DNA from 2 places in the Arthrobacter sp. NPDC055138 genome. Region 2 is predicted to be linked to the other one. Evidence: predicted binding sites of a transcription regulator. Region 2 holds the regulator's gene; the other holds the start of a gene.

Region 1 (11,185 bases), on a different contig from region 2:
ACGCGGACGACGTGGCGGACGCTTATTGGCGCGTGCTGGATCAAGGTGCCCGGGGCGCCTTCAACGTGGCCGCCGAGCCGGTCATCACGCCAGGGCTGGTCGCGGGCCTGTTCGGTGCCCGCCGCTGGCTCCCCGTCCCCGTGCCGCTCGTCCGGTTGCTGGTGGGGGCTGCATGGTCGGTCCGGCTGCTGGCCAGTGACCCGGGATGGGTGGACATGGCCCGCGCCGCACCGGTGATGGACACCAACCGCGCGCGGACGGAACTCGGATGGAAACCGCGGGTTGATTCGGTCTCGGCGATCCGGGAGGTGCTCGACGGTATGGCCGCCGCGGGAGGCGTTCAGGAATCACCGGCCATGCGCCCGCGGAGCCGTTGGACCCGTGCGGAACAGCGGACCGGCGCGTAGTCTGAGCCACAGGGCGCCGCGCGGCAACACGGTGTCCGGTCCGCTCCCCAGAACGAAACACTCGAGAAGGAGGACCTGATGGACCACAGCGAGACTCCCCGCCAGGATCAGCCGGACGATCTGGAAGGCGAAGCCCGGCCCGCCGGCGCGGCCGACCACGACGACGTCCATGAAGCGCACATCCCGGTCCACGGCGACGAGAAGTTGGCCGAGGATCTGGCCAAGAAAGCCTACGGCGACAAGGACCACGACGGCGAAGGCGATACTCCCAACGCGCCGTTCCCCTAGACCTCGGGCAACACTTCCATCACCCACCGTATGAAAGGAGCACCCTGTGAAAGGGAAACTCATGTTCGGCGCCGGTCTGGCCCTAGGATTCGTCCTGGGCTCGAAGTCGGGACGGTCGGCTTATGATTCGCTGAAAACCAAGAGCCAAGAGCTATGGCACAACCCAACGGTGCAGGACAAGGTCCACGAAGCAACGGACGTGGTCAAGGACAAGGCCCCGGAAGTCGCAGAGCAACTCACCGAGGCTGCCAAGAAGGCCGGGTCAGCCGCGGCCGCCAAGTTGCCCGGCAAGCATGGGAAGGACGGCGGCGGGGCCTATACCGGGACCACGACCACCGACACCGTCTCGGACCCTGCCCTCAACGACCAGACGGGACAAGACTGGACGGACGAGGGCGGCGCCATGCCGGGCCGGCCTGCCACCGGCGGCAGCGACGACCTTCGGCCCCCGGGACCCGGAGCCTGACTCCTCGGAACGCAGCTAGCGGGCACGAACCGGATCCAACGAGCAACTGACGGAAGGACGGGCATGACCGAAAGCAACCAGGACGAAAAGCCACGCGGCCAAGAGGACCCTTCGGAGGATGTAGGCATCCCCGAAGACGAGACGCAAACCGACTCCGCGGCGAAGGCTGGGAACAAAAAGGACATGAGCGCACCGCCCGGGCCGGCTGAAGAGAAAGACCGGAAAACGCCGGACGACCGCGGCCTGACCACGGACACCAGCCCCAGCGACTAAAATCGCGCCGGTGAGAGCAGCATAGAGTGAGGGCAGGGACCACAAGCCCTGCCCTCACTCTATGCCCCGCCCTGAAGGAGATTCCCTGCGGCAGGCATGCACTGCCCTCCTGACCTTTTTGCTGGACGGCCGTAACGCCCCAGTAACGCCGGCGGGACTAAACCGATGCCACGCCCCGTTTGCGGAGGCGCCCCTCGTGTCACGAGGTGCTCGGAACTGCGGATAGAAGCGTGAGCCGTGGCCAAGAACCTTCCCATCCTTCATGACGGCGTCCGTGGCCAGATCGGCGCAGCGGGCGGCAGCGATGTGGATCAAGCGCAGTGTTTGAGTACAAGCTGACACCGCACTTGTCGGTCTCGTTTCAGCGCTACCGTTATCCCGACCACGGTGTGGTTTACGCCGCCCCCACCAGCCTGGGGGCCTTGCCGTTCTGCGCCGGTTCCGAGGGCCTGACGGTGCCTTCCCCGGACGGAGAAGCCATCTGGATCGGCTTGCTGACCCGGGTCGCCGCCAGCGAACCCCTACTCGTGGGGATGCTGGCCACCGGAGCCGACGGGCAACGCCTGGACGCCATTGGCGGCGGACCCGCCGAAGGGACAACACCCTTGGCGTGGCTGCGGGTGCCGGAGATGCGGCAGTTGCTGGGCATTGCCCATCCCGCCGACGGCTGGTGGGCGCTGGCCCGCGAGGCCGCCTTTGCCGGGGCGCCGTCCTGCGCTTCTTTGACGCTGTTGGCTCGGCCAGAGCGCCCCCGGCATGCCGCCGCGGTGGTCTTGCCCGTCCAACTAACCGACTCCACCGCGTTCGAAAGCATCTGCCACACCCGAGTACCGCCGCTGCGGCTAGACTCCGCCTCCGGCAGCTGATGCCTAGGCCTTAACCACCGGAAGCTCTGACCACTCGGTGGTGTAGCGCGGCGAGGAGAATTCGCGTTTCATGGACCACGCCGCCGGCGCCGCCAGCCCGCCTTGGCCAAGCCCGATGGCGGCTTCGCCGAACTTGGACCGGACGGCACCGAGCAAGTCGCCGATGTTCCGCTGGTCCAGGTCGCTGACGAACGGGTCGAAGGCATCCTGTCCGGCCGCCGGTTCCAGCCCGGACAGCAGTACGCCTGCCCGGACATAGTGCGCGCCGGGAATGAGGCAGCCGCGCATCGCGGCCACCGCGGCCTTGGTCAGCTGAATCGGATCCTGCGTGGGTGCCGGGAGGTGGACGCTGGCTGCGGGAAACGATGCCTCTCCCCCGGCGAACCTGCTGGTACCGGCCGTCACCGTCAGCACCGAGGCGCGCAGCCCCTCGGCAGCCATCCGGGCCGCACCGCGCTGGGCGTAGACAGCCATCACCTGGTCCATCTCCTCCAGCGTGGTCACCGGCGTGGAGAAGCTGCGCGAGAACATGATCTGCTGCTTGTCGGCCCGTTCCTCGGTATGCGGAATGCAGGCCGTGCCATTCAGTTCCAGCACCGTCCGCTGCAGCACCACGGAGAACTTCTTGCGGATCAGTTGTGGATCCGCGGCCTTCAAATCGGCGATCGACTCGATCCCGATGGCATTCAGCCGTTTCCCGGTCCGCCCGCCCACACCCCAGAGCCCGGTCACGGGAACGCGCGACTGGATCCATTCGATGTCCGGTCCCGGCATCGACCCGAGCGAGCAGACACCCGCCATCTGTGGATTCCGTTTGGCAATGTGGTTGGCGAACTTGGCCAGCGTCTTGGTCCCGGCCACGCCGACGGAGACCGGAACCCCCACCTGCCTGACCACGGCGGCACGGATCCGGGCCGCTGTCTCCCGCAACTGCGCCTCATCCCCGGGCAAGCCCAGGAACGACTCATCGATCGAGTAGACCTCCTGCCAAGCCCCGAACCGGCCCAGCACTTCCATCACCCGGGCGCTGAGGTCTCCGTAGAGCTCGTAATTGCTGGATTTCGCCACCAACCCCCAGGCCTTGGCGCGGGGCGCCACCTGGAACCACGGAGTGCCGGTCTTCAGCCCCAGCTGTTTGGCTTCCTCGGAGCGCGCCACCACGCAGCCGTCGTTGTTGGACAGCACGACGACGGGGCGTCCCTCGAGCGACGGGTCGAACACCCGCTCGCAGGAGACGTAGAAGTTGTTGACGTCCACCAGCGCGATCCGTTCACGGAGCTGCTGTGATTCGGCGGGTCCGTGGCTAGACATGGTGCAGGCAGCGCGTGGCCACGCCCCAAATGCTCAAGTCGCCAAGTTCGCCCACCTCGGTGGGGACACCGCCGTCGTCGGTCTGAAGGCGCACACCGTCGGCGCCCAAGTGCAGGCGCCGCACCACCAGCTCCCCGTCCAGCACCGCGATGACCACCGATCCGTCGCGTGGCTCCAGCGATCGGTCCACGATCAGCTCATCGCCGTCACAGATCCCGGCCGCTGCCATCGAGTTACCGGCCACCCGCATCACGAAGGTACTAGTCCGGTCCCGGATCAGATGCCGGTTCAGGTCGATGCCGCCGTGGAAATAATCCCGTGCCGGGGAGGGAAAACCACGCGCGTCCTCGGGTGTCCCGTCCCCCAGCTCAGGGCCGGCCGACGCGCCGGAGGGCCGCTCCAGACCGAACATGACAAGCCCCCATCTTCGAACAAACCTTCGAAGACAAGGTTAGCACCGGGCAACGTGGTCAGGCTGCCGTTTCGATGATCGTCGAGAGTGAGTCACCTTGACTCAAGTTTACGAATCGTTTGGAATATTCTTGAGTACGAAGCGTTAACATGAGTCGAAGGCACTCAACTCCACAGGAGGATCATCAATGCCACTGTTCTTCGGACCCGCATCCGGCAACGGATCATTCGACGATTTCCTGGTCCGCTACCTGCAGGGCCAGCGCGCGGCGCAGTCCCGCCGCACGGTCGATCTCACCCGGCTGCTCAGCCGCCGTACTCACGAGGTGCTGGCGCAGGCGGCCGCATTTGCCGCTGGACTCGGCCACACGGAAGTGGATGCGCTGCATATTCTGCGCGTCATGGCCGAACAGGAACCGGCTGCCGGCCAGATCAAGCTCACCGGCACCGGTCCGCAGGACATTGTCAGCGCCGCCGAGCAGCGCCTGCCGGAAAAGGCCGATCCCATCAGCGAGGCGGCGTCCCTGACGCCCTCGGCCCAGCGCGCCCTGCTGGATGCGCACCAGGTGGCCCGCGCCTTTGGCTCCACCTACATTGACCCGGAGCACCTCTTCGCCGCGTTCGTCCTCAACCAGGAAACCGCTGCCGGCCAGATCTTGGCCGACGCCGGGGTCACCCCGCAGGCGCTGCAGCAGGCCAATGCCGCGGAAGCGGCCCAGGCGCAGACCCAGGCGGCCCAAAGCCACCCGGGCGGCGCCGCCACCGGGCAGGCGCCAAGCCCCAACTCCGCCACGCCCATGCTGGACCAGTTCGGCCTTGACCTGACCGCCCGGGCCCGCGAGAACCACCTGGACCCGGTGATCGGCCGCGCCGACGAGATCGCGCAGACCATCGAGATCCTGGCCCGCCGCACCAAGAACAACCCGGTGCTGATCGGCGAGGCCGGGGTCGGCAAGACCGCCATCGTGGAAGGACTGGCCCAGGCGATCGTGGACGGCGACGTCCCGGAGCAACTGCGCGGCAAGCGCGTGGTGTCGCTGGACCTGCCCGGCATGCTGGCCGGCACCAAATACCGCGGCGACTTCGAGGAACGCCTGACCAAGACCATGGACGAGATCAGCGCAGCCAGCGGCGAGCTGATCGTCTTCATCGACGAACTGCACACCGTGGTCGGCGCCGGCGGTGGCGGCGAGGGCGGAATGGATGCCGGCAACATCCTCAAGCCCCGGCTGGCCCGCGGCGAGCTGCACCTGGTCGGCGCCACCACACTGGGCGAATACCGCACGGTGGAAAAGGATCCGGCCTTGGAGCGCCGGTTCCAGCCGGTGACGGTGGGCGAACCCTCGATCGAGGATGCCGTGAAGATCCTGGCCGGGCTGAAGGACCGCTACGAGGAGCACCACCAGGTGATCTACACCGACGGAGCCATCCGGGCCGCCGTCGAGATGTCCTCGCGGTACATCACCGACCGTTTCCTGCCGGACAAGGCGATCGACCTGATCGACCAGGCCGGCGCCCGGCTGAGCCTGCGCCGCGGCCCCCGCGTGGATGTGGCGGCGCTGCGCGGACAGCTTGCGGAGCTGGAGTCGGCCAAGAACGCCGCCGTCGCCGAGGAACGCTACGAGGATGCGTCCACGCTGCGCGATGACATCGAGCAGCTGAAGGCCACGATCGATTCCGCTGCCGAGCCAGCCACCGACGCGACGGAAGACAACGACGGCGGGGCGCGCCCCGGCGTCGTGCCCTCCGACGTGGTGGGCGAGGCGGAGATTGCCGAAATCATTGCCCGTGCCACCGGCATTCCGGCCGCCCGCCTGACCCAGGGCGACCGGCAGCGGCTGGCCCGTCTGGAGGAGGACCTGCATGCCCGGGTGATCGGGCAGGACGATGCGGTGACCGCGATCGCCAAGTCCGTGCGGCGCAACCGCACCGGCATGGGCGACGAGGGCCGGCCCGTCGGCAGCTTCCTCTTCCTTGGCCCCACCGGGGTGGGAAAAACCGAGCTGGCCAAGGCGCTAGCGGAGTCGCTGTTCGGTGACGAGAACGCTATGGTGCGCTTCGACATGAGCGAATACGGCGAGCGCCACACCGTCTCGCGGCTGGTCGGCGCACCTCCGGGCTACGTCGGTTACGGCGAGGCCGGCCAGCTGACCGAGCGGGTCCGCCGGCACCCGTACTCGGTGGTGCTGCTGGATGAGGTGGAAAAGGCGCACCCGGACGTTTTCAACCTGCTGCTGCAGGTGCTCGACGACGGACGCCTCACCGATGGTCAGGGCCGCACCGTGGATTTCCGGAACACCGTGGTGATCATGACGTCCAACCTCGGGTCGGAATTCCTGGCCAGCAAGGGCGGAGCGTTGGGCTTCACTTCCAATAACGGCGTGGACGGCTTCGCGTCCGAGCAGGACCTGCGTGCCCGAGTGATGGGCCGGCTGCGCGAGGCCATGCGGCCGGAGTTCTTGAACCGGATCGACGAGATTGTGCTGTTCCGCAAGCTGGAGAAGGAGCAGTTACGCTCCATCGTGCGACTGCAATTGCATCGGTCCGAGGCCCGGCTAGCCGCCCAGGGCATCTCGCTGGCCGTGGACGAGGACGCGGTGGAGTGGATCGCCGAGGCCGGCTACGAACCGGAATATGGCGCCCGTCCGCTGCGCCGCGTGATCCAGCGCGAACTGGACGACCGGATTGCGGACCTGCTGGTGGCCGAGTCGGTGGCCGACGGCGGCCGGATCCGCGTGACTGCAGGGGAGGATGGCCTCCGGGTCGCGGCCGACGGCCTGGCCGCGGCCGCTTAGCCGACCCGGTACCCGTTCCGCCTAGGCAGAGGGCGGGGCACATGATTCGACCAGTTCGTCGATGTGGTGTCCCGCCCTCGCCGTTGCGTGCAATCTTCGAGGTCTCCTGCAACATCCCTGGACGACGCGTCCGGGGCGAGCGCGCTAGGCCTCCCTGGCCTCGACGCCACCGACGGGATGCGGCAGATGGGCGGCGAGGCCATCGAGGATCAGGTCCAGGCCGAAGTCGAACTCTTCGCCGAAATCGTAGCCCGGCTGCAGCACGTGCTGCATCGCGAACTCCTGGAGATGCGGGTAGTCCCCCGTACTGAACATTTCCACCATTGGCCGGGCCACTTCCGCCAGGCTTTCCGACCCGTCGAACGGCAGCGATGCCTCCTGCAGGGCTGAGCCATAAACGTACGCATCCAGCAGAGCGTAGGTGTGCGCCGCCAGGGACAGGGAAAAGCCGGCCGCGCGGAGGGTGCCGAGGACCGCGTCATGGTGGCGGAGGTTCGCCGCCCCTGGCGTCGTCCGGGATTCCATCAGGGCAATCGCCCAAGGATGGCGGCGCAGCACGTTGCGGGCGGAGGTTGCCCGCCGTTTCAGCTCGGCCTTCCACTCGCCGCCCGGGGCCGGCATCTCGATCTCGTTGAAAATGGCATCCACAATGCCATCCAGGATCTCGTCCTTGTTGCGGACGTAGTGGTACAGGGACATCGGCTTGGTTTCCAGGGACTTGGCCAGCGAGCGGATGGTCAGCCCGGCAAGCCCGCCGTCATCGGCGATAGCCATAGCGGCCTGCACTACGCGTTCGCGGCTGAGCGGAAGACGTTCTGGAGCAGCAGATTTTTCAGTCATTGTTCCCGTGACTATAGCATTCTCGTACTTTGTACGATAACTTCGTACAAAGTACGACACATCAGCAGCTCCACCGTCAAATCCTCGGGAAGGAAACCTCCATGGAACCGCAAAAGTCCTCCGCGCCGGCAGCCCAGACACCCCAGTCGAAGAGCAAGGCCCCCGCACCGGACCGAACCATGCGCGCCATGGTCCAGCTCAAGTACGGATTGGCCGAAGCGCTGCAGCTGGACACCGTCGCAGTGCCGGACATCGCCGACAACCAGGTGCTCATCCGAGTCCGCGCGGCCGGGCTGGATCGCGGAACGTGGCACATGGCCACCGGCCTGCCCTACCCGGTCCGCGTCGTGTCGGGCTTGCGCACTCCGAAGAATCCGATTCTGGGGCTCGATGTTGCGGGAACGGTGGCCGCGGTGGGCGCTGCCGTCACGCGGTTTGCGGTCGGAGACGAGGTCTTCGGCTACGGCAAGGGCTCCTTCGCGGAATACGCGGTGGCCGCGGAGAAAATGCTGGCACTGAAGCCGGCCGCTCTGACCTTCGAGCAGGCGGCCGCGGTGCCGGTGTCCGGGACGACCGCCCTGCAGGCCCTGCGCGACGCAGGCAAACTTCAAGCAGGACAGCAGGTGCTGATCACCGGCGCCTCCGGAGGTGTGGGGACCTACGCCGTGCAGATCGCCACCGCCATGGGCGCGACCGTCACCGGCGTGTGCAGTGCCGCCAAGGCGGATCTGGTGCGAGAACTCGGTGCCGAAACCGTCATCGACTACACCCGCGAGGACTTCGCCGCCGGGGGCCGCCGCTACGACTTGATCGTCGACGTGGCCGGCAACCCGTCATTGAAGCGCCTGCGCCGGGCACTGGCCCCTGGCGGTACGGCAGTCATTGTCGGCGGCGAAGATGGCGACCGCTGGACAGGTGGCTTGTTCAGACCGATCGGCGGCATGCTCCTGTCCCTCTTCAGTCGGCAGCGCTTTGTCATGTTCATGGCACGCGAGAACGCCACGGAATTCGAGCGGCTGGCTGAAATGATCGCCTCCGGCGAAGTGATGCCGAGCATCGACCAGACCTACCCGCTGGAGCAGATGCCGGAAGCGATCACCCGCTTGGACGCCGGAGAAATTCGAGGCAAGGCCGTCATCATCATTTAGCCAATGCCAGGCTTCCCTCGCCGGACGGATCTGCGAAATGGCATCGATGTGCTCCGACACACAACGCCAAACAGTGGCGCACACCACGGCTGGGGTCCCAGACTGGGAGCGTCACCCGTTTAGGCTGCACCGCGAAGGAGCCACGGCTATGCCCAACAATGCCCATCTGCGACTCAGACCCGTCCTCGAGATCCTGGCCGATGCGGCCGCCAACGGCACCCGCCCCGATGCCCGCGAGGTGATCAGCGAAGCGTTGCGACGCGTACCGCCGACCGCGCACGAACAGGAACTGCTCAGCGGCGGAGTGCCGCGCGGCTTCAAGAACCTGACGACGGCGACCGCCCGCCTGGTCAAGGCGGGCTGGATGTCCAAGGGCCGCGGCGGATGGGCCGTCACCGAAGACGGGCTGCGGGCCATCGCTGCTTTCGCCAGCCCGTCCGAGCTGGCAGAAGCGCTCGATGCGGGAACCCCGCTGCCCGACGCGCCGGCACGGGTGGAGGACGCGCCGGCTCCGGCGGTGGACGCAAAGCGTGCCGCCCCGCCGGAAGCGCCGAACCAGGCAGCGGAGTCGGGTCGGCCCACCGACCAGCCAGCCTCCGTGGCGGTGGTAGGCGACTTCGGCGTCCTGCTCGGCGCCGACCGGGACTGGGATCCCGCCGCCGACGCGGTGCAGATGCGCTTCGACCCAGCCGACGAATTGTGGCGGCTGGACGGCGAACTGCCGGCCGGACGCTACGCCTTCAAGTTCGCGCTCAACGGTTCGTGGGAGGAAAACTACGGGGCCTATGGTCTCCTCGATGGAGCCAACCACGAGTTCCAGCACGACGGCGGAGCGGTCACCATCGCGTACGACCACAACAGCCGCGATCTTGCCCCGGCGTCCCAGCTGACTCCTGCCTGAGCCTGATTAGGACCGCACGTTGCCGGCCCGGGAAGAGAAGAGTGAAACTTCCCGGCCGGCAACGTCCTGACGGGGGCGCACCCGAGGTGAGGGAAAGGGCAGGGCGCGGGCCCGCCGTCGTACTTTTTCCGGGCGCTAACCAGCTGCACCAAGCGCCCGCCCGGAACCCTTGACTGGTCCGTGACCCAACTGTCACGATGTCTCACATGGCGCAGAGCTGCGCATCATGCGCAACTACTTCAGGTCCGGCTGGCGCCAAAACCTCGAAGGAGGAAGCATCCATGTCGGAGATTCTCGATTCGGGCTCCGCCCCGTTCAACGGCACAGATTCACGCGTCAATCCCCACCCGGCGGTCACGCTCTATACCCGGCTGCGCAAGTCCCCGTACTTCTGGAAGTCGCGGGAGCATGGCGTCGCGGCCTACAGCGTCTACAACCACACCTACCATCCGCGCCATTACGGCGATCCGGTCAGCGAGTACTGGTCGTTGCTGAACGACGTCACCCTTTGGGACGTGGGCGTGGAGCGGCAACTGCAGATCAGCGGTCCGCAGGCCTTCGATTTCACCAACATGCTGACCCCTCGCGACCTGACCAAGTGCGCGGTGGGCCAGTGCAAATACGCCTTCATCACCGCGGCCGACGGCGGGATCATCAATGACCCGATTATCCTGCGCGTGGAGGAGAACAAGTTCTGGCTGTCGCTGGCGGACAGCGACGTCCACCTGTGGGCCATGGGCCTGGCGCACGCCGGCGGCTGGGACGTCACGGTGGAAGAAGTGGACGTGGCCCCGGTCCAGGTCCAGGGCCCCAAGGCCAAGGGGCTGATGTCCGACCTGTTCGGCCCGCAGATCCTGGACATGCCGTACTACTACATGCAGCACCACAAGCTGAACGGCGTGGACGTGGTGGTCAGCCGGACCGGCTACACCGGCGAAATCGGCTACGAGATCTACCTCTACAACGCCACCCAGAACGCCGGCCGCCTCTGGGACACCGTCTGGGAGGCAGGCCAGCCGCACGACCTGCGCGTCATCGGCCCCTGCCACATCCGCCGGATCGAGGCCGGCATGCTCGCCTACGGCTGCGACATCACGCTGAAAACCAACCCGCTGGAGGTCGGCTACGACTACAACTGGATGGTGGATCTGGACCAGGAGGCGGACTTCGTCGGCAAGGAAGCCCTGGGCCGCATCCGTGAGAAGGGCATCGACCGGCTGCTGGTGGGCGTGGACATCGACGGCGAACCGCTGGGCAGCTACAACGACGGCTCCATGATCGAACCCTTCCCGGTCTCGGTCGGCGGCGGCGGACGCATCGGCGAAGTCACCAGCGCCTGCAACTCCCCTCGGCTGGAACGCAACATCGGCCTGGCCATGGTGCCGTTCGACCTCAGCGAGGAGGGCACCTCGCTGTCCATCCACACGCCGGAGGGAATCCGCAACGGCACGGTGGTGCAGAAGCCCTTCTTCGATCCCG
Region 2 (11,185 bases):
TCCAGCGCCGGATCCTTCTCGATGTTCTCGCGGTATTCGTCCAGCGTGGTGGCGCCGATCAGCCTCAGCTCACCGCGGGCAAGCATCGGCTTGAGCATGTTGCCGGCGTCCATCGATCCCTCGGACGCCCCCGCACCGACCACGGTGTGGATCTCGTCGATGAAAGTGACGATCTGCCCGTCGGAGTTCTTGATTTCCTCCAGCACGGCCTTCAGCCGCTCCTCGAACTCGCCGCGGTACTTGGCGCCGGCCACCATGGCGGCAAGGTCCAGCGACATCAGCGTCTTGCCGCGCAGCGATTCGGGCACGTCGCCGGCCACCATCCGCTGCGCCAGCCCCTCCACCACGGCGGTCTTGCCCACGCCGGGCTCGCCAATCAGCACCGGGTTGTTCTTGGTCCGGCGCGAGAGCACCTGGACCACGCGGCGGATTTCCGCGTCCCGGCCGATCACCGGATCCAGCTTGCCGGAACGCGCGATGGCGGTCAGGTCGGTGCCGAATTTCTCCAGCGCCTGGAACGTATTCTCGGGATCCGCACTGTTGACCTTGCGGTCCCCGCGCACGCCCGGCAGGGCGGCGAGCAGCGCCTCATGGGAAGCTCCGGCGTCGCGCAGGATCTTCCCGACGGCGGCGCTGTCGGTCGAGAGCCCCAGCAGCAGGTGTTCGGTGGAGACATAGGAGTCCCCCAGCTTCTCCGCCTCCTGCTGCGCCGTCTGGACTGCCTGGAGCAACCCCCGGGAGTACTGGGCCTGGGCCACGGAAGACCCCGACGACGACGGCAGCGCCTTGATCGCGGTGCTCGCCTGCACGCTCACCGAATCCGGATCCGCCCCGGCGGACTTCAGCACGGCGACGGCCACTCCGTCGCGCTGGTCCATCAAGGCCTTGAGCAGGTGCGCCGGCTCGATCTGCGGATTGCCCGCTGTCGACGCATTCATGGCGGCAGCCGACAGCGCTTCTTGGCTTTTGGTGGTGAATTTAGCGTCCAACGCTCATCTCCCTTTCCCTCCGTGATGGATCCGGCCAGCCGCAGCAGTGCTGGTCAAATTGGCTAACTTGAGTCTATTCAACTCAACTTTGAAAGTAAAGTTATCCACAGGCTGAGGCACCCGTTGACACCTACCATCCTGTCCCTCCCCCGGGCTGCCCGGAAGTGCCCCGGACGCCTAGGCTGTAGGCGGGACGTGCTCAAATATTCTGAACCGAGGTGGGCGGTCAATGGAAACGATGCTGGAAACGGCCCGGTTGCTGCTGAACCAGCCGGCCCCCGGAGACATCGACACCATGTTCCGCATCCTCTCCGACCGGCGCACCACGCGCTTCAACCCTTCGGACGCCCTGCAATGGAATGAGGAAGCCGACGGCCTCTTCCAGCACTGGGAAGCCCAGTGGGAGACCCACGGAGTGGGCTACTTCGCCGTCCGCCTGCCCGGCCGCGAAGAGCCGATCGGTTTCGCCGGGGTTAAGCACGTGTCGTTGTCCGGCCGGCCGGTGCTTAACCTCTATTTCCGCTTTGACCCCGCCATGTGGCACCGAGGTTACGGACGCGAGGCGGTGGCCGCCGTCGTCGTTCATATCAATGAATTCCTGGAACTGCCGCCCGTCCTGGCACTGGTCCATCCGGACAACACCGCCTCCATCCGCATCGTCACGTCGCTGGGCTTCAAACGCAACGCAGCGTCGACCATCAGCGGCCCCGACGGATACCAGGATGCATATGTGCTGAACTGGGACCGGCAGCTTTAGCATCCGGACAAGGAGTCCCATGGAAATCATCCCTGCAGCGTCGCTGAAGGAACAGCGGTGGCGGAACGGCGGCGGGGTGACCCGGGAGGTGGCGGCCGGCGCAGTTGGCGCTGACGGGCTGGCAGCCTGGCGGCTGAGCCTGGCGGACATAGGCGCTGACGGCAGCTTCTCCGAGTTTCCCGGCATGGACCGGATCTTCACCGTGGTGGACGGCGACGTTGCCTTCCTGACCGTGGACGGAACACAGCACCAGATGGAGCGCTTCCGGCCCTTCCGGTTCGACGGCGGCAGCAGCGCCGAATGCAGCCTGCCCACCGGACCGTGCCGTGCGCTGAATGTGATGGCCCGCCGCGGCATCTGGGGCGCGGGACTGTTGATCGTGGAACTCTCCAAAAAGCAGCCGCTGGCCGTTGCCGACGGGCAGTTCCTGGTGCTGCTGCAGGGCCAGGCGCAGGTGACGGCGGACGGCGCGGCCCAACCGCTGAACACCTACGACACCGTGGCCGGCTCGGCGGTTCCCGCGGAGGTCAGCGGGCGCGGCTTCGCGGCGCTGGTCTCGGTATACCCTGCCGGGGACTGAGCAGGATTCCTTGGCTTACTGCCCGGCGGCGGGCTCTACCTTGACGGCTGAGACCTCGAATTCCAACATCACGCGGTCCGAAACCAGCATGCCGCCCGAGTCCAGGGCCGTGTTCCACTTGACCCCGAACTCCTGCCGGTCGATGCGCCGGGAACCCTCGAACCCTGCACGCAGCTGGCCGCCCGGGTCCCGTTCCACGCCGATGAAGTCGATCGGCACGGCCACCTGCTTGGTGACGCCGCGGATGGTGAGGTCGCCGTTCACAATGAAGTTTCCGGCCTCCACCTGGTCGATCCGGGTGCTGACGAACGTGATCTCCGGGTAGTTGGGCGCGTCGAAGAAGTCGTTGGTCCGCAGGTGCTCGTCGCGCTGCGGGCTGCGGGTATCGATGCTGGCAACCTTGATGGTGAGCCTGACCGAGGAATTGGCAGGGTTGTCCACGTCTGCGTGGATGACGCCCTCTATGTCGTTGAACGCTCCCCGGACTTTGGTCACCATAGCGTGGCGGGTGGAAAAACCGATGCGTGTATGCGCCGGATCAAACCGCCACTCGCCGGACAGATCCGAAGTCAGTTCGGACATGGCAGTGCCTCCTCCTCATGGGCACAGGCGCTGCTCCCCCAGTGACTGATCGATTGCGTCTGGCCGTCCCCTTCAGCCGCGTGCGGCTCGTGTGGTAATTCCAACACATAATGGGGAGCAATGCACCACATTGGCGCTGAAATTCCCTGCACGTTCCCGCTGCTGGGCGCCTACCGACGGTGGCGCCCCGGGCCCTGTCCCGGGCAGCCGGGGACCAATACACTGATGCCATGACCACCGCGAACGAAATGCCGTCATCAACCACCCAGTTGCCGGCGGACGATTGCTGGAAATTGTTCCGCAGCGCCGACTTCGGCCGGCTCGGAGTCATTGTCGAGTCCCACCCGGAGATCTTCCCTGTCAATTACGTAGTGGACCACGGAAGCATTGTGTTCCGATCCGCCCCGGGAACCAAGCTCGACGCCGCCCTGGCGAACGAGGTGGTGATGGAAGTGGACGGTTTCAACCCGGACACCAGCGTCGCCTGGAGCGTGGTGGCGCGGGGCAGCGCCCAGCGGATGACCAGCATCGACGACGTGCTGGAATCGGCCCTGCTGCCGCTGTTCCCGTGGCAGTCCGGCGAGAAGAACAATTTCGTCCGCATCGTCCCCTCCGTGGTGACCGGACGGCGGTTTGTGGTGCCGGCATCGGCCCGCCGCGGCCCGGGGCTCAGCGACAGCCACCGGCTCCGAATCGAGTAGGGCGCCGCCGGGCAGGCCGGGGGTTACTTGAGCGCGGGCCGGCCGCGGCGCTCAGCGCCAGTTGGCGGTGCCCGGCTGATAGCCGGCAATGAAACCGCGGAATGTCCGGTCGGTGGAGACAATCTCCTTGCCCAGCGGCGTAAGGGACACCGGAATCATTTTCAGGTTCGCAATCGCCAGCGGTATGCCGATGATGGTGATGGCCTGCGCAATGGCGGTCAACACGTGCCCGATCGCTATCCAGATGCCGGCAACCAGGATCCAGATGATGTTTCCCAGCGTGGACAGGAAGTAGGTGCGTCCGCCTCGGTCCACCACCATGCGCCCGAACGGCCACAACGCGTAGCCCGCAATCCGGAACGACGCGATGCCGAACGGGATGGTCACGATCAGCAGGCAGCAGACGATGCCGGCGAGGAAGTATCCCAAGGCCAGCCAGATGCCGCCGAAGAGCAGCCAGATAATGTTCAGAAGGGCCTTCATCCCACCATTCTGACCGCTGGCGCAGCCGGCCGCCATGCGGGACGCCCCTGAGCTGCCCCTGAACCTTGGTTCCGGCGGCCAAGCCCGTGCCCCCGGCCCGCGCCGGAGCACGACGAAGGCCGCGGAGCGGCCCGTCCAGCTGGAAGGTCGGCCCTGCGGCCTTCGTCAGTGCAGATGGGTCCGGAGCCGGGCCCCGGCTTGGCTAGCTGGTGCGGCGCTTCTCCTGCGACGCCGGAGCCGTTGCGCGGCGCGGTCCACGCCGCGCCGGACGCTCGGCGGCCGGTGTTTCGGAGCGGTACACCGCACGGGTGCCGCCGGCAGCACGCTGCGAACCGCCGGCGGAGCGCTGGGCGCCGCCGGTGCGGCCAGCGCCGGAGCGTGCGCCCGAGCCGGCGCGGCTGCCTCCTGCGGCTGCGGCCTGGCCCTGGCGTCCGCCGGAAGCCGAGTTGCCGGCGGCGCTGCGGTGGCTGCCATGGCTGGGGGCGGCAACGTCCTGCGAGCGGCCGCCGCGATTCTCGCCGCGTGAGGACTGGCGCTGGCCGCCCTCGGACCGACCGCCACGGGCGGCACCGGCCTGCTGGCGGGCTTCGCCGCTGCGGGCTCCGCCACCACTGCGGGAGCCTCCGCCGCTGCGGCCGCTGCCGGTTCGCAGCGCCCGCTTGCGCTGGGCGTTGGCGCCGGTAGAGGTACCGCCGCCGCGCTGGGGCTGCTTCGATGCCTGCTGCTGGGCCCGCAGCTGCGGATCCACCGGTGCCGCGACCTCGCCCACCAGGTTCGCCAACAGCTCCGAGGAGGCGGTGACGCTTTCAAAGGCCACGTCCACTCCGGCGGCCTTCATCAGCTTGCCGACTTCGAGACGCTGTTCCGGCAGCGCCAAGGTCACCACGGTGCCGTCGGAACCGGCGCGGGCGGTACGGCCGGAGCGGTGCAGGTACGCCTTGTGCTCGGTGGGCGGGTCCACGTGGATCACCAGTTCCACCTCGTCCACGTGCACGCCTCGGGCCGCCACATCGGTGGCCACCAGAACGCGCACGTCGCCGCTGGAGAACTCGGCCAGGTTGCGGTCACGGGCGTTCTGCGACAGGTTGCCGTGCAGGTCCACTGCCGGAATGCCGGCAGCCGTGAGGGCCTTGGCCAGCTTGCGGGCGTGGTGCTTGGTGCGGGTGAACAGCACGCGGCGGCCGGTGCCGGCGGCGAGCTTGTTGAGCACCTGCTTTTTTTCCGAAGCGTCGCGGGTCACCAGCACGTGGTGTTCCATCGTGGTGACCGCGGCCTGCGGGTCGTCCACGGAGTGGGTCAGCGGGCTGGACAGGTATCGCTGCACCAGCTTGTCCACGCCGTTGTCCAGCGTGGCGGAGAACAGCATACGCTGGCCGCCGGTGGGCGTGGTGTCCAGCAGCTTCTTCACTACCGGCAGGAAGCCCAGGTCGGCCATATGGTCGGCCTCGTCCAGGACGGTGATTTCCACCGACTCCAGCGTGATGATCTTCTGCTTCATCAAATCTTCAAGCCGGCCGGGGCAGGCAATCACAATGTCGACGCCGGCGCGCAGCGCCTTTTCCTGGCGCTGCTGCGAAACACCGCCGTAGATCACGGTGGTGTTCAGGCCCAGCTCGGTGGCCAGCGGCTCGATGGTGTTGTTCAGCTGCGTGGCCAGCTCGCGGGTCGGCGCCAGCACCAGGCCCAGCGGGCGTCCCGGCTTGCGGAAATGGGCGGCTTCGCGCTCGGCCAACCGGGCCACCAGCGGCAGCGCGAAGGCCAGGGTCTTGCCGGAACCGGTGCGGCCGCGGCCCAGCACGTCGCGACCGGCCAGCGTATCGGGCAGCGTCTCGGTCTGGATCGGGAAGGGGGCTTCAATGCCATCGGCGGCGAGCTTCGAAGCGAGGGGCTTGGGCACGCCAAGGGCAGCAAAAGTAGTCATAATAAAGTGCGAATATCTTCCGGTCAGTGTCCCCGCGGCAGGTCAGCCCAGGGTCGCCGAAGAAAAATCAGACAGTGCCAACCGCCCCGGATCAGCCCGGTCACGTCATCAGACGGAAAAGCGGCGGTGCAAATGAAAGCGTTCATCGACGCAGGAAAACGCGTCAATTGCGTTTTCGAGTACCCCCAGTCTAACAGCACGGCCGGGCCGCACCCGCACTGGCGATACGCTGGTAGGGATGACCAGCAACTCCCCCACCCCTGATTCTTCCGCGTACGACGACGGTGCGCGCCTCGCGCCGCCCGTCCACCTGGCCCAGCCGGTCAGCTTTGTGCGCCGCGGCTCGCGGCTGCAGGGCCGCCGCCAGCAGGCCTGGGACGACTACGCCCCGAGGTTCGCCGTCGACCTCCCCCGGGACGGCGGCGACACCACCGTGGACCCGGACTACGTCTTCGATGCGGCGGCTGCCTTCGGGCGCACCGCCCCGCTGGTGGTGGAGATCGGTTCCGGCCTGGGCGAGGCCGTTTGCCACGCCGCCGAGCAGTCTCCGGAACGGGACTTCCTGGCCCTGGAGGTCTACCGTCCCGGACTGGCGCAGACCCTGCTGCGGATCGGCCAGCGGGACCTGGCCAACGTCCGCGTCGCCCAGGTCAACGCACCGGATGCCCTGGCCACCATGCTGCCGGAGTCTTCGCTGTCTGAACTCTGGGTCTTTTTCCCCGACCCGTGGCACAAGACCCGCCACCACAAGCGCCGGCTGGTGCAGGAAAGCTTCGTGGAGCTCGCGGCGCGCGTGCTGCAGCCCGGCGGGGTCTGGCGGCTGGCCACTGACTGGTCCGACTACGCCATGCAGATGCGCCGGGTCGTGGATGCCTCGCCGGACTTCAGCAATCTGCACGCCGGCGAGCGCACCGGCGCCGACAGCCCGTTGACCCAGGTCTGGGAGAGCGGTGTCGAAGGGGTCGTCGGCGGCGCGCCGGTCCGCGAGGGCAAGGTCCCGGTCAGCACCGGCAACGCCAGCACCGGTGAAGGAATGGACGAGCTGGGCGGCTGGGCACCCCGCTTCGACGGCCGGACCATGACCAGCTTCGAGCAGAAGGCGCACGACGCGGGACGGATGATCTTCGACCTGGCCTACCGCAGGAACTGAGTCCGTTCCGGCAAAGAACGGACTCAGTTGGTGGTCACTGCCGCCAGCGTGGCATCCGCGTCGTTGCGCAGTTCCACCATGGCGATCTCTTCGGTGTCCATGGCGCAGGATGCGGTGAGGGTGGCCCGGCCGGCCGGTGTGGCCTGCCAGGAAGCCACTTGGTAGGTGTACCCGGATTTGCCGGTTACCCACAGGGTCAGGATGCCGTCCTGGGGCAGCTTCTCCCCGGCCACGTCCATCTCCGTTCCCCAGGTCTTGGGCACCAGGGCCAGCTCAACCTGCAGGCCGCCGTCGGCAGTCATGGTGTAAGTATCCGACGGCGCCTGCTGCTGCTGGGCCAGCAGCGGCCCGACCGATGCCCCGGCCACCAGGCACACCCCCGCCACTGCAGCCACCAGCCCGGTCCACCGGCGTCGTTCCTTCCGGCGCCGCAGGGCCAGTTCATCGACGAGTTCGCGGGTGCGTTCCTCGAGTTCGTGCGGCGGCGGGGACTCCAGTTCCAGCGCCGCGTCGCGCGGCAGCGCATCCAGCAGATCCGGCAGCGAGTCCAGTTCGGCGGCGTCACGCCGGCACTCCAGGCAGTCCGCCAGATGCTCTTCGAACGCCGCCCGCTCATGACGGTCCAGCCCGCCCAGGATATAGAGACCGAGCAGTTGGTGCTGTTCCTCGCTGGTGTTCACGGCTGACCCACCCCCATCTCATCCAGTACCGACCGCAGGGCCTTCGCCGCGTAAAACGCCCGCGACTTCACGGTGCCCAGCGGAATGCCCAGCGACTGAGCGGCCTCGGCAGCGGTGAGCCGCTGGTAGTGCAGGGCCAAAATGATGTTGCGGTGGTCCGTACTTATTCGTGCCAGGGCTTCCTCCATGACTACGCGCAGCAAGAGCCGATCAAACTGGTCTTCTTCAACGGCGGGCTCGTCCTCGCCCCAACCGGTCTCCTCCGGCCGCCGGCTGCGGCGCCGGTATCCGTCGATGATGACGCGCCGGGCAGTCTGGTAGAGGTAGCCGCGCATGTTCTCCGTTTCCGGGCCGCGCTTCCACACCCGCAGGATCGTTTCCTGGACAACGTCCTCCACTTGGTCCGCGTTGGAGGTGGCGGCGCGCACGAACCGCCGCAGTGCCGGAGCATGCTCGCGGTAGAGGCGGGCCACAGCCTCGTCATCGAGTGACACGGCCGCCTCCTCCCCTGCCGGGAACCCGCCCTGTCGGTCACCGGCGTCGCCGGTGCCGTCCGGGCCCTTCTACCCAGTACGACGACGGCGGCGGCCTTCCGGTTCAGCCGCGCCCACAATCTCCCGCGCCAAAAATCTCATTTGCGCGGCGTTGAACCATTGTGGGCGCCTGCGCCGTCTTTTCCAATAGCGGGTCGCGCCCCGCGGCACCGCACCCCGGGCAGCACCCGGGAGACGGCAAAGGAACCCACATGAAAATCACACAGACAGCCCGGGCCGCCCTGCTGGTCGCTGGCATGCTGGTCCTGGCCGGTTGCGGCGGCGGCTCCGGCACGCAGGCGCCCGCCACGACACAAGCGCCGCCGGCGAGCGAATCCGGAATGGCCACAGAATCGTCGGCACCCCAGATGTCGGAGGGCGGGCAGTCCGGCGGCGAAATGGCCGGCACTACCGACACGCTGGCCACCTCGGACACCAACCTCGGCAAAATCGTCGTGGACGGGGCCGGCATGACCGTCTACTACTTCACCAAAGACGTTCCCGACTCGGGCAAGAGCGCTTGCACTGGCGATTGCTTGGCAGCGTGGCCGCCGGTGCTGGCCGAGACAGCGCCGAAACTCGACGGGGTTACCGCCAAAGTGGGGCTTATCGACACTCCCGACGGGAAGCACCAAGTCACCCTCAACGGCATGCCCATCTACTACTGGGCCCAGGACAACGCCCCCGGCGACACCACCGGACAGGACGTCAACGAGGTCTGGTACGTGGTTGCCCCCAACGGAGACATGATCAAGTAATCCGCGCCACCATCCGCCCGCAGCTGCCCGGTTTGGGGCAGGGTAGCTGTGGGTTCCCTTCCCTCGGCCCGTCCGCCTGCGCTCCCCGCTCCGTGCCGGGGCAGGCCCAGCCGGGGCAGTCTGCCTCCACAGGCGCGGATCGGGAAACGGATGTGCACATTCACCAGGCGCGGGCCGGTTGGCAGGGCGGCCGCGGTCTTACCGTGAAGCCATGAACAGCCATACCAGCATTGCCGAGATGCCCGAAGAAGACCGGCCGCGCGAGCGCCTTGCCCGATTCGGAATGCGCCGACTGCGCGACGCCGAAGTCATGGCGCTGGTGGTCGGCTCCGGATCGCGGACGGCCAGCAGCATCGAACTGGCGCACGTGGTCCTGAAGAAACTGGGAGGTCCAGCCGGGCTGCGGCAGGCCTCGGTCGAGGATCTGCTGGCCGTCCCGGGGGTGGGCGGGGCGCTGGCCGCCCGGATTGCCGGAGCCATGGAACTGGCGCGACGGGCGGCCGCCCGCGAGCGGATCAGCGCTGCGGGCGCCAAACCACCATCGCCTGGCTGCGCGGACGAGGCCGCTGGCCGCGGACCAGACTGACCACGTCGCCGGCCAGCCCCGCGGCGAACACGCGGCTGGAGTCGGTGCGGCGCTGCCTGGCCATCAGCTCCTCGGACAGGTCCTGGACCTGGGCCCGCAGGGCTGCGACCTCGTTCTGAAGCTGGAGGATCCGCTTGATCCCTTCCAGCGAGACGCCTTCCTGGGACAGCCGCTGAACTTCGCGCAGCGTGTTCACATCCTGCTGTGAGTAGCGGCGCTGCCTGCCCCGCTGGCGCGATGGGGAGACAAGGCCGAGGCGGTCGTACTGGCGCAGGGTCTGCGGGTGCATGTCGGCCAGTTCGGCGGCCACCGAAATCACGAAAATCGGCGCATTCATATCTATACCCACGGTGCTCTCCCTCCTGCGCTCTGCGCGTTAGCCGCCCGGCCCTTCCGGTCTGCTAGAACTCCGACCCGCTACAACCGTGCCTTCGCGGCAAGGTTGCCGCGCGGATCGGAACCGGCGGTCGCCGCCGCGAAGGCGTTGACCGCGTCTTCGGCCTCCTTGCCAAGATTCTGCGGAACCACCACGTCGATGGTGACCAGCAAGTCGCCGGTGTTCTTTGCGGTCTTCACTCCGCGCCCCTTCACGCGCAGCGTCCGACCGGACGGCGTTCCGGCCGGGACCTTGACCTTGACGAATTCACCGGCCAGCGTGGGCACTTCGATCTGAGCCCCCAGCGCGGCCTCCGGGAAGGTCACCGGGACGTGGATCCGGATGTTGTCGCCGTCGCGCTGGAAAAAGGCGTGTGGCTTGACGTTGACGGTCACCATCAGGTCGCCTGCACCGGCCGGACCCGGCTGGCCCTTGCCGCGGACGCGGACCTTCTGCCCATCCTTAATGCCGGCGGGGATCCGCACGTCGATGGCTTCGCCGCTGGGCTCGCGCAATCCGATGGTGGTGCCGTTGATGGAACCGGCAAAGGAAATGCTGGTGCTCGCGGTGCGGTCCGCACCCTTGCGCGGCGCCTGCTGCTGGTAGCCGCCGAAACCGCCGAACAGGTCTGCGAACTCCGGCGGAACGTTGCCCGGGGAGCTGGTGCGGGTGCGGGCGCCTTGGCCGAACAGGTTGCCGAAAATGTCCTCGAAGCCGCCGGCGCCCGGCCCGCCGGCTCCGCCCGGGCCTCCGGCGCTGAAGCGGGCGCCGCTGCCCATCGCCCGGATCGCGTCGTATTGTTCGCGTTCCTCCGGGTCGGACAGCACGGAGTATGCCTCGGAGACGTCCTTGAACTTCTTCTCCGACGCGGCGTCGCCCGAGTTGGTGTCCGGATGGTGCGTCCGGGCGAGTTTGCGGTACGCCTTCTTGATGTCGGCGTCGGACGCATCTTTGGAGACACCGAGGATCTTGTAGAAGTCTTTCTCGACCCAGTCCTGGCTAGCCATGCAGGCGCCTCCTTTCAGTTTCACAAAAGTCTATGGGCCTTCCGGCCCGGACGATGACGGGTTGGCCTCCGGCGGACCGGAA

Evidence for each region. Region 2 encodes HspR, which represses chaperone genes until heat shock. Its sites were predicted from a motif close to AAGTTGAGTCNNNNNGACTCAACTT; they were not measured.
Region 1: a site for HspR is predicted at 4,170-4,194, ahead of ACWF5H_RS12255 (ATP-dependent Clp protease ATP-binding subunit). Genes of this name have one in related genera too.

Annotation. Positions count from the first base shown of each region.
Region 1 covers NZ_JBSGTH010000004.1:349,133-360,317, reverse strand. Annotated here, with positions in the region: gene ACWF5H_RS12290 (NAD-dependent epimerase/dehydratase family protein) at 1-407, shown strand, start outside; gene ACWF5H_RS12285 (hypothetical protein) at 486-695, shown strand; gene ACWF5H_RS12280 (hypothetical protein) at 742-1,161, shown strand; gene ACWF5H_RS12275 (hypothetical protein) at 1,225-1,434, shown strand; gene ACWF5H_RS12270 (hypothetical protein) at 1,755-2,300, shown strand; gene ACWF5H_RS12265 (Y-family DNA polymerase) at 2,304-3,611, opposite strand; gene ACWF5H_RS12260 (LexA family protein) at 3,604-4,014, opposite strand; gene ACWF5H_RS12255 (ATP-dependent Clp protease ATP-binding subunit) at 4,211-6,817, shown strand; gene ACWF5H_RS12250 (TetR/AcrR family transcriptional regulator) at 6,962-7,657, opposite strand; gene ACWF5H_RS12245 (NAD(P)-dependent alcohol dehydrogenase) at 7,759-8,805, shown strand; gene ACWF5H_RS12240 (pullulanase X25 domain-containing protein) at 8,954-9,706, shown strand; gene ACWF5H_RS12235 (glycine cleavage T C-terminal barrel domain-containing protein) at 9,988-11,185, shown strand, end outside.
Region 2 covers NZ_JBSGTH010000001.1:873,787-884,971, reverse strand. Annotated here, with positions in the region: gene clpB (ATP-dependent chaperone ClpB) at 1-989, opposite strand, end outside; gene ACWF5H_RS04265 (GNAT family N-acetyltransferase) at 1,219-1,746, shown strand; gene ACWF5H_RS04260 (HutD/Ves family protein) at 1,766-2,326, shown strand; gene ACWF5H_RS04255 (YceI family protein) at 2,342-2,908, opposite strand; gene ACWF5H_RS04250 (pyridoxamine 5'-phosphate oxidase family protein) at 3,139-3,609, shown strand; gene ACWF5H_RS04245 (YccF domain-containing protein) at 3,661-4,092, opposite strand; gene ACWF5H_RS04240 (DEAD/DEAH box helicase) at 4,295-6,013, opposite strand; gene trmB (tRNA (guanosine(46)-N7)-methyltransferase TrmB) at 6,252-7,163, shown strand; gene ACWF5H_RS04230 (anti-sigma factor family protein) at 7,187-7,843, opposite strand; gene ACWF5H_RS04225 (sigma-70 family RNA polymerase sigma factor) at 7,840-8,337, opposite strand; gene ACWF5H_RS04220 (hypothetical protein) at 8,589-9,134, shown strand; gene ACWF5H_RS04215 (UPF0758 domain-containing protein) at 9,346-9,720, shown strand; gene ACWF5H_RS04210 (heat shock protein transcriptional repressor HspR) at 9,650-10,057, opposite strand; gene ACWF5H_RS04205 (DnaJ C-terminal domain-containing protein) at 10,138-11,103, opposite strand.